DNA from 3 places in the Vibrio sp. 1069 genome. Region 1 is predicted to be linked to each of the others. Evidence: riboswitches for the same ligand, from Rfam matches in the RefSeq annotation. Region 1 holds a riboswitch; each other region holds the start of a gene.
The links. A riboswitch is a leader RNA that binds a small molecule or an ion and turns the genes downstream of it on or off. The one in region 1 is predicted to bind thiamine pyrophosphate.

Region 1 (4,588 bases):
AGCAAGTGACCACATGCTTCATGGAAGATAACGCCGCCAAAGCCGTTACCAATCACCACCGGCATTTCACCCGATGGACAAGCATCCGCGCCAAGTTTTACTAACGCTTGCTGCGCGATAGTTTGACCTAGCTCTTTGGCATCAAGCTGTTCACTGAATTCCCAACCAGCAAGAGCGCCAGGACCTTCCATACCAGAAGACTGCTCATTACCTTTTTGCGCGACAGTGTTACCAGCAACACGAATGTAGTGGCGAGTATCGTCAACGTGTAGACCTTCTGAGTTGAAGATAGACACTTGTTGCTCGCGCTGAAGAACGCTGCCAATAAACTGGCTGATATGCTCACTCTCAGCACGTGCGGCTTGGTCAACTTTCAATAGAAACGCGATTTTTGAATCTAGGTTAGCATCCTTACTTAGCGACATGCGGCAACCATGTTGGATTGGGTAGCGGTTCAAATTCAAAGAACCCGCTGACGCGATTTGCTCACGCTTGTCTTTTGCAGCAAGCAGCGAGGTTACGCGCTTTAGTTCGGCTTCATCTGTGCTGTTGGTGTAACCGTAAAGCACCTTATGACCGAAAAAAAGACGAATACCGATACCAAAATCGATACCCGAGTTAACCTTATCCACTTCACCAGATGAGATCTGGACAGTGTTGGTTTGGTGATGTTCAACGAATAGTTCAGCGAAATCAGCCCCCAAAAAGAGTGCATGATCGATCACTGACTTCGCTGTTACAGAATTAAGCATGAAGTCTCCTTGCTCGATGATCGTCTTAGCCTTCCTAATTAACTGTGAAAAAGTTCAACAAAGTTAAATTGGCAACACGTTAAATTTTAACAGTTTTTTAACCTTGTTTTGTGCTAATCCTTGCTTAACGAGACCACGATTATTTATTAAATATTTCAGGTTCTGCTCATTCACCAGAGCGTTGCACTAGTAAATTCCACACAGCAAACCATTTAGGTGCTTACTTTATCACTCACCTCGCATAATTGAATACTCATTATAATTACGCTCAAAAAACGTATCCCTTCCGCAATGGTCCTGCTATCATCCGAACGAAATAGTCGGGGGGCCACACGACAAGTGTTGGCTGAGATCGAAATTCGAGACCCGTTGAACCTGATTCAGTTAGCACTGACGTAGGGAACTATGCACACTTTGCCTTTCGTCGCCCCTCTTAGGTAAGCGATAGCGATCGAAAAATCGATCTATCTGCAACGGTCAAAGTCAGTTCCTATACGTCTTGTAGTAGGAGCGACCATGACGCAGCAATCACAACCTCATTCACATCACACGCCAGCCTTGCCTACCCCTATCGTATTGACCATCGCGGGCTCAGACAGTGGTGGCGGTGCAGGTATTCAAGCCGACATCAAAGCGATGTCCGCAACCGGCAGTTTTGCTTGCTCGGTAATCACGGCGATTACTTCGCAAAATACCCAAGGCGTTTCTGCGATTTTCCCCATTCCTCTCGACCATGTAGAGAGCCAACTTGATGCAGTATTTACCGACCTCAACATCGTTGCAGTCAAAGTGGGCATGCTGGCCGATTCCAACATCATCAAAGTCGTTGCAGACAAAATTAAGCAATACCAGCCAAAACACCTCGTGATTGACCCTGTAATGGTGGCCACTAGCGGTGATCTATTACTGGAACAGTCGGCAATCAGCACTTTAAAAGAAGAATTGATTCCGCTCGCAGACATCATTACCCCTAACCTACCCGAAGGCGCAGCATTGACGGGTAAGCCAATGCCTCAATCAGAATCTGAAATGAACGATATGATTACCGACCTTCGTGCGCTTGGCGCCAAAGCTATTCTGCTCAAAGGCGGTCACCTTGAAGAAAATGAAAACAGCAACGATCTGCTTATCATGCAAGACAGTGCCGAGTTAATCAGCGCTAAACGCTTTCCAACCAAAAACACTCATGGCACAGGCTGCACGCTGTCTTCTGCTATCGCGTCTTATCTTGGCCAAGGCAACAACCTACACAAAGCGGTGCACCTGGGTAAGCAGTACATCAGCCAAGCTATCGCACACGCTGATGAATTGGATGTAGGTAAAGGCCATGGCCCTGTGAACCACTTTTTTGCGGGTCATACTTATGTTCGCTAACGCGATTGGCATTCAGCTTTCCGATGCTAGTCTGCGATACAAAGATAGCCAAACACCGACTTTAGCAGGAATGAACATGACCATTCCCGTCGGTAAATGGACGGTATTACTCGGACGAAGTGGCTGCGGGAAAACCACAATATTGCGTTACTTAGCTGGCCTGCTGGATGACCAAGTTGACTGGCATGGCGAACTCATCACAACGGATGGCGCTGCACTGCATGACCGTATCGCTTACATGGCTCAGCAGGATTTATTGCTACCGTGGTTGAATGTGTTAGACAACGTCTGCCTCAGTTCTCGATTTTCTCAAGAGCAAGCACCAGAGAAAAATAGACAACGTGCACTGATTTTACTAAGCCAAGTGGGACTCGCCGATTACGCGGATGCTAAGCCAGCTCAGCTCTCTGGCGGCATGAGACAACGTGTTGCCCTTGCTCGCACTCTGATGCAAGACAAGCCTCTAGTTCTGATGGATGAGCCTTTCTCTGCACTGGACGCGGTTACTCGTCATAAGTTGCAAACCTTGTCTGCCGAATTGCTGAAAGATAAGACGGTTGTTCTGATTACCCACGACCCACAAGAAGCGGTGCGATTAGCTCACCAACTCTATGTGTTGCAAGGCACACCTGCGCAAGCTCAGCACTTGGTCGTTCCAGACTCCAAGCCGCCCCGAGTTCTCGATGGAGAGTGCGCCGCGCTTCAACAAGCGATTTTGGATCAATTGGAGAAAGACTATGAGTGATATGACTCAGTACAACTCCGTTTCGGCACGTATTAGTAAAAAAGAACGCGTGACCCATCCGGCTCTGCGCTTAGTTATCAGCACAGCGGTGATCTTGGGATTGTGGCAGTTGGTCGTGGTGATATTCGACATGCCAAGCTTCATCTTACCTTCACCAATTGAAGTGCTGGATAGATTGGTCACTCGTTACGATGTCCTGCTCAAACATACTTGGGTTACCGCGCAAGAGATCTTATTTGGCTTGGCGCTTGGATTATCGATGGGTTTGCTGTTCGCATTGCAAATGCTGATGTTCGAGCCGCTGAAGCGTTGGTTATTGCCTATTCTGATTGCTAGCCAAGCGATCCCTGTGTTCGCCATCGCGCCAGTGCTCATGCTTTGGCTGGGTTACGGCATTGCATCAAAAGTAGTCATGGCGGCGATCATCATCTTTTTCCCCGTCACGACATGTTGCTATGACGGCTTGCGCAATACGCCAACAGGTTACCTCGACCTTGCCAAGACCATGGGCGCGTTTAAATGGCAGCTACTTCGTCATATTCAATTGCCAGCCGCACTACCAACTTTAGCCTCAGGTATTCGTGTTGCCGTCGTTATTGCGCCAATTGGAGCAGTGGTCGGTGAGTGGGTAGGTTCAAGCGAAGGCTTGGGTTATCTGATGCTCCAAGCCAACGCTCGCATGATCATTGACGAGATGTTTGCGGCGCTGTTTATCCTCGCCGTACTGTCTATCTCACTCTACTTCATCACCGATAAGTTATTGAAAAAAGCCATCCCTTGGGAAAGCAAATAATTACAGAAAATAACCAAAGAAAATTGGGAAAGAAAAGGAAGAACCCCGTGAATAAAAACAAACTTATGAGCGCTGCTGCTCTACTCGCTTCAGTGGTATCAACCAACGTTCTTGCCGCTGAAAAAGAGATGACACTGATGTTGGATTGGTTCGTCAATCCAAACCATGGTCCTATCGTGATTGCCAAAGAGCGTGGTTACTTCAAAGAGCAAGGTTTGAAGGTCAACATTCAGGAGCCGGCAGATCCAAGCACGCCACCTAAGTTGGTCGCGGCGGGTAAAGTCGACATGGCGATTTCTTACCAACCAAGCCTAACCATCGATGTCGCGGCTGGTTTGCCACTAATCCGCTCTGCGACTTTGATTGCTACGCCACTCAACACGTTGATGGTGTTGGACAACGGTAAGAATGAAAACCTTGGCGACTTAAAAGGCAAGAAGATCGGTATTGCGATCGCAGGCAACGAAGAAGCGACAATCGGCACCATGCTAGCGCAAGAAAACGTGAAGTTTTCTGACGTACAAATCATCAACGTAGGTTGGGCGCTGTCTTCGTCTCTTGCGTCTGGCAAGGTGGATGCGATTTGGGGCGGTCTACGTAACTTCGAAACCAACCAACTGGCACTAGAAGGTTATAAAGCTAAGGCCTTCTTCCCTGAAGAACACGGCGTGCCAGCGTATGACGAGTTAGTCTTCGTAGCCAATGCAAAAAACTACGACAAAGAAGCCATCAAGGCATTCAACAAAGCACTAGAGCAAGCGACCACTTACATCGTTAACCATCCAAAAGAGTCGTGGAAAGAGTTCGTGGCTTATTCACCAGACACGCTCAACAACGAGCTTAACCAACGCGCTTGGAACGACACGCTAACTCGTTTCGCTCTTCGTCCATCCGCAGTAGATCTGAAACGCTACGATGATTATG
Region 2 (4,588 bases), on a different contig from region 1:
TAATAGAGCACAAATGAACTCTCATTCTCAGAGTCATAACCATCAATAAGATCTGTCGTTATGCGTGTGGTCTGTTGGTCGCGAACAAGCTGAATAGATTGAGTTGGGCTCACACCCAACTCAATGTCTTCGATGCTAAAACCCTGTTCTTTCGCCAACAACAAACATTGCTGAACTAAACCTGTCAGTTCAATCAATGATGACGGAATAAGGATTTTGCTCATTAGTCACTCACCTCGGCATGTGCTGCTGGATGGTATAGCTCAGAACCTGTATCTCTAAATTCTTGCGATTTCTGACGCATCCCCTCAAGAGGATCATCCAGCATTTTGATTGAGATAGCTTGGTCCGCAGCAACTTGCTCAGTATCTTTCGCGTACTCTCGTACCTCTTGCGAAATCTTCATAGAGCAGAACTTTGGTCCGCACATCGAACAGAAGTGAGCAACTTTTCCAGACTCTTGAGGCAAGGTTTCATCATGGAAAGCGCGTGCGGTATCTGGGTCGAGCGACAAGTTAAATTGGTCTTCCCAGCGGAACTCGAAGCGAGCTTTAGACAGCGCGTTATCACGAACTTGTGCACCAGGGTGTCCCTTCGCTAAATCAGCGGCGTGCGCAGCAAGCTTGTAAGTGATCATGCCTACTTTCACGTCTTCTTTGTTCGGTAAGCCAAGGTGTTCTTTAGGCGTTACATAACAAAGCATCGCACAGCCATACCAACCAATCATGGCAGCGCCAATACCTGAAGTAATATGGTCGTAACCAGGAGCAACGTCTGTCGTCAATGGGCCAAGGGTATAGAAAGGAGCTTCATGGCAGTGCTCTAACTGTTCTTCCATGTTCTCTTTGATCATGTGCATTGGAACATGACCAGGACCTTCGATAATCACCTGTACGTCGTATTCCCACGCTATCTTGGTTAACTCACCAAGGGTACGAAGCTCTGCAAATTGCGCTTCGTCGTTAGCATCGGCCACCGAGCCAGGACGCAGACCATCACCGAGAGAAAGTGCCACATCATACTTAGCACAGATTTCACAGATCTCTAGGAAGTGGGTATATAAGAAGCTTTCTTGGTGATGCGCTAAACACCATTTCGCGATGATAGAACCACCACGAGAGACGATGCCAGTAACGCGTTTTGCAGTCATTGGCACATAACGAAGTAGTAAACCGGCATGGATAGTAAAGTAGTCAACGCCCTGCTCTGCTTGCTCAATCAGGGTATCGCGCATCACTTCCCAGTTAAGGTTTTCCGCAACACCATTCACTTTCTCAAGCGCTTGATACATTGGTACGGTACCGATCGGAACCGGACTGTTACGTAGAATCCACTCGCGAGTTTCGTGGATGTTACGTCCAGTAGAGAGATCCATAACGGTATCGCCACCCCAGCGCGTTGCCCATACTAACTTCTCTACTTCTTCCTCAATCGAAGAAGTGACCGATGAGTTACCGATGTTGGCGTTCACTTTGACCAAAAAGTTACGTCCAATGATCATTGGTTCGGATTCTGGGTGGTTAATATTGGAAGGGATAATAGCGCGACCTTCGGCGACTTCTTTACGCACGAATTCGGCGGTAATATCTTTTGGTAGGTTCGCTCCGAAGCTTTGACCCGGATGCTGTTGATTCAGCACTTCATCGCGATACTTGGCACGCCCCATGTTTTCACGCAGCGCGATGTATTCCATTTCTGGGGTAATAATACCTTTGCGAGCATAGTGCAATTGGGTCACACAATGGCCATCTTTGGCACGTCGAATACGTGGTAGATTACCGTAACGAAGATCGTCTAGTGTTTCGTCTTCTAAGCGTTCTTTGGTGTACACCGAGCTTACTTCATCAAGTAGCTCAGTATCGGCACGCTCTTCAATCCACCCTTCTCTCAGCTTAGGTAAGCCGCTATAGAGGTCTATGGTGTGCTCTGGATCTGTGTATACACCCGAGGTATCGTAAACGCGTACTGGCTCATTAGGTTCGAAAATAGGCGCTTCTTTTGTGCCTCCAATAAGGCTATCAGCGAGTGATATTTCACGCATGGGTACACGAATATCTGGACGTGAGCCTTCTACGTAGACTTTGCTTGAATTGGGGTACGGTTGTACCGAGAGTGTATCAATGAACTGTTTTGCTTCCAGTCTCGCTTGTTTGCGACTCGACATAGCATTTTTCCTTGCTTTGTTATACTAGATAAAAAGTAATTGGATAAAAATGCTTGGCGGATAGATGCGACAAGAGGAGTCAAATTAAGGCTAGTTAAAGCTTACGATATTTGCCTGTAACAACATTCGACTTTTGATAGATCAACCAGAAAGAACTCCGGTGTGAATATCTTCTCTTGTTCCCTTCGCAGATTCTAATCTGATCAGGTTCAACGGATCCCGAATTAACGGTCTCAGCCTTATGGCACTCCGACAAGTGATGTCAGTATATAAAAACGGCTTGGTGAAACCAAGCCGACCTGTTCAATTTTTAACTACTTTGCTAGCTGCGCATCAATAATTGAAAGCCTATCCACGCCGCTGAAATACTTAACACGACATTCAACAATACGTTCAACCCCATCTTAAAGAAAGCGCCCTGCTGCATAAGCAAAACATTATCCATCGAGAAGGTGGAAAACGTCGTTAGTGCGCCTAAAAAACCCAAGCCAATCACTTGTCGCCAAGGTTCCGTTGCCAAAAGTTCATTATCGAAAGCTGCTATCAATAAGCCCATCATAAATGAGCCAACAACGTTAACGGTTAACGTACCATATGGAAAACCACGCCCCAATAAAATGACACAAAGTTCAGAAATTAAGTAACGAGAACATGCACCAAATGCACCACCCAATGCAATAAAACCCAAAACGGATAGTTGTCCCATAATTCCCCCAGAAAAGTTAATGGAGACATTGTAATCAAATTTACGGCAATAGTGATTATACAATCTTAGAATTCAGCAAATTATAGCGCTTAAAACTTATCAAGATTTAAAAAGTTACAGGAGTCACTTTACTTCAATATAACCCATCAACCCCGTCTTCATGTGTTCGATCACATGACAATGGTACATCCAACGTCCAGGGTTATCTGCAACAAATGCCGCTTTCGCACTGCCGTTTTTTCCAAGCAAGACCGTATCGGTATGAAACGGTTCGTCGAGTTTTTTTCCATCTAACTCAAGAACCGTAAATGTGTGTCCATGAAGGTGAATAGGATGATGATATTGGGTGACGTTCTTTAGGTTGAAGATATAGGTTTTTCCCATCTCCAATGTTGAAAGGGGCGCTGGAATATTATCTTTGCTCATTCCCTCCCAAGCCCGTTTGTTCATCAGCCAGAATTTAGGTATCGCTTTGCCCGATTTATCAGCAGGAGTGATCGCCCCCTCCCACTCAAACACATAATCGATTTGCTCTGCATTTTTCAAATCGAGAGCTGGCACAGGGTTGAGAGGTAATAAAGGCAGTTTCTGGTTGTTCGACAGGTCAGACTCAACAACGTCAAACTCGCACAAAAGGAATGGGAAGCGTCCTTTCATTTGACGCACATAAACACGTTTTCCAGCCTTTGGAGCAATCAATCCGATATCTAACCTCATTCCCGGACCAATTTTGTGCTGAGTGAGCTTATAAGGCGTTTTAACAGGGTTACCATCAATAGCAATAACCCAAGCCTCTGCGCCTTCTATAGCGATCGGGTAAGTAATGGTGTTATCGACATTAGCAATTCTTAATCGTGTGGTAGCATTCTGCTTCAGCGTATAAACAGGTTCATGCACACCATTGACGCTACTCCACTCTCCGGGAGTCCCCATACGAGCGCTCAAGCGCGGCACCATAAGGTTCTTCCACTGACCTTGTTTGTCTAAGTGCCAATGCTTGAGGACGACTTCATGCTCTTCATCAAACTGAACAGGCTCTGCCTCTTCAACGACAATTAGCCCGACTAAGCCCTTACCAAGCTGCTTCACACTATTCATATGTGGGTGATACCAAAATGTGCCCGCATCTGGTGGTGTAAATTCATAAACGAATGTTTCACCTGGCATGATAGGCTGCTGGCTCAAGAAAGGTACACCATCCATTTCAATAGGGATTCGCAAGCCATGCCAGTGGATTGTAGTCGGCTCTGAAAGCTTGTTAGTAAACCGAATTATAACTTTCTCGCCTTGGCGACAACGAATCACAGGCGCTGGAATCGAACCATTAAATGCGAGTACGTCTGTGTTAAACCCAGGGACTAATTCTGCAGTAGAAGGCTCTGCAGTGATATCGTATATATATTGCCCCTGCTTATTAGTGCTCCTAGATAGAGAACATGCAGGTAGAACGGCAAGCGCGGAGATTGCTAAGGATGATTGAAGAAAGCGTCGACGAGATATATCCATACATAGTTACTCATTAATCCAGATCGGTTGAGTGTAACTAAATATAAATAGTGATTCCCCTTTATTATTAAAATTTCGGGCCACTGATCATTACAGCTAACTGTAGTTTCGTTCGTTCAGTAGATTAAATGCTGCCAAAGTACAGCAGAAAGCCATACTTACGGGATAAGAGTAGAAATAAGCTGTAATAATGAGAAGAAACCAGATACAAA
Region 3 (4,588 bases), on a different contig from region 1:
ACGCATTACAAGGTTTAGTTTATGCACATTCATATCTTGGGTATCTGTGGCACATTTATGGGCGGCGCAGCGATTCTAGCGCGCCAATTAGGACATAAAGTCACTGGTTCTGATGCCAACGTTTATCCGCCAATGAGCACACTGCTTGAGTCTCAAGGTATTGAAATTATTGAAGGCTTTGACCCGTCTCAACTCGACCCCCAACCAGATCTTGTGGTGATTGGTAATGCGATGAGCCGTGGCAACCCTTGTGTCGAGCATGTGCTCAACACTAACATGCGTTACACCTCTGGCCCGCAGTGGCTCAACGAGTTTTTGCTGCATGATCGTTGGGTATTGGCGGTATCGGGTACACATGGGAAAACGACCACGTCGAGCATGCTTGCTTGGATACTTGAAGATTGTGGTTATCAACCGGGTTTCTTAGTCGGTGGGGTACTCGGTAACTTCGGAGTGTCTGCTCGTTTGGGTGAAAGCATGTTTTTTGTCGTTGAAGCGGACGAATATGACAGTGCTTTTTTCGATAAGCGTTCTAAGTTTGTGCATTACCATCCTCGCACTTTAATCATGAATAACCTTGAGTTCGATCATGCTGACATCTTCGATGATCTAGAAGCGATCAAGCGCCAATTCCATCATTTAGTGCGAACTGTACCGGGCAATGGATTGATCTTAGCGCCGAGAAAAGATCAGGCGTTAGCGGATGTATTAGAGCGTGGCTGCTGGACTGAAAAACAGTTCTCTGGTGAGAATGGTGACTGGCAAGCGCACAAATTAGTGCTTGATGGCTCAAAATTTGACGTTGCGTTGCAAGGCGAGAAGGTTGGTACCGTCGAATGGAATTTGGTGGGTGACCACAATGTGGATAATGCACTGATGGCAATCGCTGCTGCACGACATGTTGGAGTCACTCCGGATCTTGCTTGCCAGGCATTAGGGCGTTTCATCAATACCAAGCGCCGTTTAGAGCTGAAAGGTGAAGAACAAGGTGTGACGGTTTACGATGATTTTGCGCATCACCCAACGGCAATTGAACTTACTGTCGGTGGTTTGCGTAACAAGGTAGGTGAAAAACGCATCCTTGCTGTGTTAGAGCCGCGTTCTGCCACCATGAAGCGTGGTGTACACAAAAACACACTTGCAGAGTCACTACACAGTGCAGATGAAGTCTTCTTGTTCCAGCCAGATAATATCGAGTGGTCTGTGCAAGACATTGCCGACCAATGCACACAGCCAGCGTTTGTCGATGCGGATATAGATAACTTTGTAGCCAAGATCGTCGAACGTGCGCGACCAGGTGACCAAATTCTAGTCATGAGCAACGGTGGCTTTGGTGGTATTCACGGAAAACTTCTTGAGCAGTTAAAACAAAAAGCCTGATTGATATGCAAAACAAAACACAACCCTCTCATAAAAAAGCCATCACGTTGGCATTAACGGGTGCTTCTGGTGCTCCCTACGGCCTTCGTCTTTTAGAATGCTTGGTTGCGGCGGATTATCATGTCTACGTTCTGATTTCTTCGGCGGCTCGTGTCGTGATGGCAACCGAGCATAATCTTAAGCTACCAAGTGGCCCAGAAGCGGCGCAGCAAGCATTGGTAGAGCACCTGAACTGCAATCCCGATAACATCACCGTTTGCGGTAAAGATGACTGGTTCTCACCGGTTGCGTCTGGTTCTGCTGCACCAAAGCAAATGGTGGTTTGCCCATGTTCTGCGGGAAGCGTTGCAGCGATTGCGCATGGTATGTCAGATAACTTGATCGAGCGGGCCGCTGATGTGGTAATGAAAGAGCGCGGGCAGCTGTTGCTCGTGGTTCGCGAAACACCATTTTCAACGCTGCATCTGGAGAACATGCACAAACTGTCGCAAATGGGCGCCACCATCATGCCAGCAGCTCCAGGCTTCTATCATCAGCCAAAGAGTATTGAAGACTTAGTGGATTTTATGGTGGCGAGAATTCTTGACCACTTAGGTATTGAGCAAGGTTTGGTGCCTCGTTGGGGTTATGACCAGCGCTCGTGAGCTGATTGTGTAACCACTCAAATACCTTTACAATCCATCCAACTCATCGGGGAGCAAACCCATTTAGCATTGAGTCAATCAATGCATTGGGGCGCTGAGACCTAAGTGTTTAACTAGGGACCCGTATTACCTGAACCAGATAATGCTGGCGTAGGAATTGAGTCTGGATATTGGAAGTCCTTAATAGCCGCCTCAAACCCTGTGCCGCTCAACTTATTTCTCTGAAATACTCATGGAGAGCGAGCAGTGAAACCCACTCTAAATCTGATTGCCCTAGCTGCAATCACCTCTACTTCAGCGTTTGCCGCTGAAAACACATTAACCATCTATACCTACGACTCTTTTGCCGCAGATTGGGGGCCGGGTCCTAAAATCGAGCAAGCTTTTGAAGCAAAATGTGGCTGTGACGTTAACTTCGTAGCGTTGGACGATGGTGTGTCGATTCTGAATCGTCTTCGTCTTGAAGGCGGTAATAGCAAAGCGGACATCGTATTAGGTTTGGATAACAATCTGATGGCAGAAGCGAAGAAAACCGATCTGCTTGCCGAGCACAATGTGGATACGGCTAACACAGTGTTACCAAACGGTTGGAGCGACACGACGTTTGTACCGTACGATTACGGCTACTTCGCGTTTGTGTACAACAAAGAGAAACTCGCTAATCCGCCGAAAAGCATGAAAGAGCTGGTGGAAACGCGCGACGATCTGAAAGTGATTTACCAAGATCCGCGGACTTCAACGCCGGGCCAAGGCTTAATGCTATGGATGAAATCTATTTATGGCGACGATGTGACGCAAGCGTGGCAGAAGCTAGCGAGCAAAACCGTAACGGTCACGAAAGGTTGGTCTGAGGCGTATTCTATGTTCCTCAATGGTGAGTCCGATTTAGTGCTTTCTTACACCACTTCACCTGCGTACCACTTAATTGCGGAAAACGATTCGAAGTTTGCTACGGCGAATTTTGCTGAAGGCCACTACATGCAAGTTGAAGTAGCCGCCAAAGTGAAAGGGGCAAAAAATTCAGAACTTGCTGATCAATTTATGAGTTTCATTTTAAGTGATGAGTTCCAATCGGCGATGCCAACGGGTAACTGGATGTACCCAGTCACTGACGTTGAGTTACCTAAAGGTTTTGAAACTTTGAGTGTTCCAAGCAAGTCGTTGAGCTTTAGTGCTGATGAAGTGGCAAAAATGCGTAAGTCTTGGATTCGCGAATGGCAAAGCGCATTGACGTTTTAGCTGACGTTTCCATCCTCATCTGAATGAGATAGGTTTTACCTTTGAATTCTGTTCCAAAAATAGGTTTAGGGGTCGCGATGATCATCGCGACCTTTGTTATTTCTGCCCTAGGTGCTTTGATTGTTCAAGCCCCTTCACTTGATGTGTCTGTGGTATGGGGCGACCCGTACTATCAACATGTCACCAAGTTCAGTTTCTACCAAGCGTTTCTTTCCACATTGCTCAGTGTTGGCTTTGCCATTCCAGTAGCGCACGCACTTTCGCGTCGCCAATTTATTGGTAAATCATTACTGCTTAAGCTGTTTGCATCGACACTGGTTTTGCCGGTTTTGGTTGGTGTTTTTGGGCTGTTAGCGATTTATGGCAACAGTGGTTTGTTGGCGCAGTGGTTGCAAAGTTTCGACACTAAACTGCCATTCTCTATTTACGGTTTGAACGGCATTTTACTCGCCCATGTGTTCTTTAATTTACCTTACGCGGCACGATTGCTTCTGCAAGCCTTGGAGTCTATTCCTGCCGAGCAGCATAAGCTTTGCGCGCATCTTGGGATGAGTCATTGGGATAAGTTTCGCTGGGTAGAATGGCCGCGTTTAAGGCAGCAGCTTCCCCACGTTTGTGGGTTGGTGTTTATGTTGTGCTTTACCAGTTTTGCCACTGTAATGGCGTTGGGGGGCGGGCCAAAATCCACCACCATTGAATTGGCCATTTACCAAGCGATTAAGTTTGATTTTGATTTACAAGCTGGGGCGTTATTGGCGCTGTGGCAGATGCTGTTATGTGGACTGCTTGCTATTGGAGTGCAGAAGTTAACAAGGCCTGTTTCTATCAGTGCTGGAAGCACATCGGTACAGCAATATTTAACGAAGGATCATGGGTGGTCAAAAGCTTGGGATAGCTTTTGGATCATAGGTGCCTTTTTACTGGTAATACCGCCGTTATTGATGGTGTTACTGAGTGGCATCAACCAACAAGTTTGGACAGTATTAACCGATGAGCGTTTTTGGTCTGCGCTATTGAACTCCCTCAAAGTCGCCTGTGTCGCTAGCGCGCTTGCGGTCGCTGCAGGGGTGTCCATACTATTGACCAGTCGCCGTTGGCGGTTGCAGTACAAAAACACGCGAGCCGATCAGATTGAGTTAATCGGCACCGTTATTTTGGTGACTCCAGGTCTGGTGATTAGCACCGGTTTATTCTTACTACTGCGCGCATTTACCGATGTTTTTAGCTTGGCATTTTTTGTCGTGATTTGGGTGAACGGTTTGATGGCTTTGCCTTACGTGATCAAAACGCTAGCGCAGCCAATGCTGCACATTGAACAACAGTAT

Region 2: linked by a shared signal. The riboswitch ahead of thiC (phosphomethylpyrimidine synthase ThiC) and the one ahead of thiD (bifunctional hydroxymethylpyrimidine kinase/phosphomethylpyrimidine kinase) in region 1 are both predicted to bind thiamine pyrophosphate.
Region 3: linked by a shared signal. The riboswitch ahead of thiB (thiamine ABC transporter substrate binding subunit) and the one ahead of thiD (bifunctional hydroxymethylpyrimidine kinase/phosphomethylpyrimidine kinase) in region 1 are both predicted to bind thiamine pyrophosphate.

What each region holds. Positions count from the first base shown of each region.
Region 1 covers NZ_JAWOWP010000028.1:3,694-8,281, forward strand. Annotated here, with positions in the region: gene R7040_RS22965 (TldD/PmbA family protein) at 1-752, opposite strand, end outside; TPP riboswitch at 1,064-1,171, shown strand; gene thiD (bifunctional hydroxymethylpyrimidine kinase/phosphomethylpyrimidine kinase) at 1,269-2,126, shown strand; gene R7040_RS22975 (ABC transporter ATP-binding protein) at 2,116-2,871, shown strand; gene R7040_RS22980 (ABC transporter permease) at 2,864-3,664, shown strand; gene R7040_RS22985 (ABC transporter substrate-binding protein) at 3,712-4,588, shown strand, end outside.
Region 2 covers NZ_JAWOWP010000027.1:244-4,831, reverse strand. Annotated here, with positions in the region: gene R7040_RS22800 (thiamine phosphate synthase) at 1-224, opposite strand, end outside; gene thiC (phosphomethylpyrimidine synthase ThiC) at 224-2,164, opposite strand; TPP riboswitch at 2,328-2,426, opposite strand; gene crcB (fluoride efflux transporter CrcB) at 2,487-2,870, opposite strand; gene R7040_RS22785 (multicopper oxidase family protein) at 2,994-4,376, opposite strand.
Region 3 covers NZ_JAWOWP010000004.1:263,044-267,631, forward strand. Annotated here, with positions in the region: gene mpl (UDP-N-acetylmuramate:L-alanyl-gamma-D-glutamyl-meso-diaminopimelate ligase) at 22-1,380, shown strand; gene R7040_RS09260 (flavin prenyltransferase UbiX) at 1,386-2,024, shown strand; TPP riboswitch at 2,062-2,198, shown strand; gene thiB (thiamine ABC transporter substrate binding subunit) at 2,271-3,263, shown strand; gene thiP (thiamine/thiamine pyrophosphate ABC transporter permease ThiP) at 3,305-4,588, shown strand, end outside.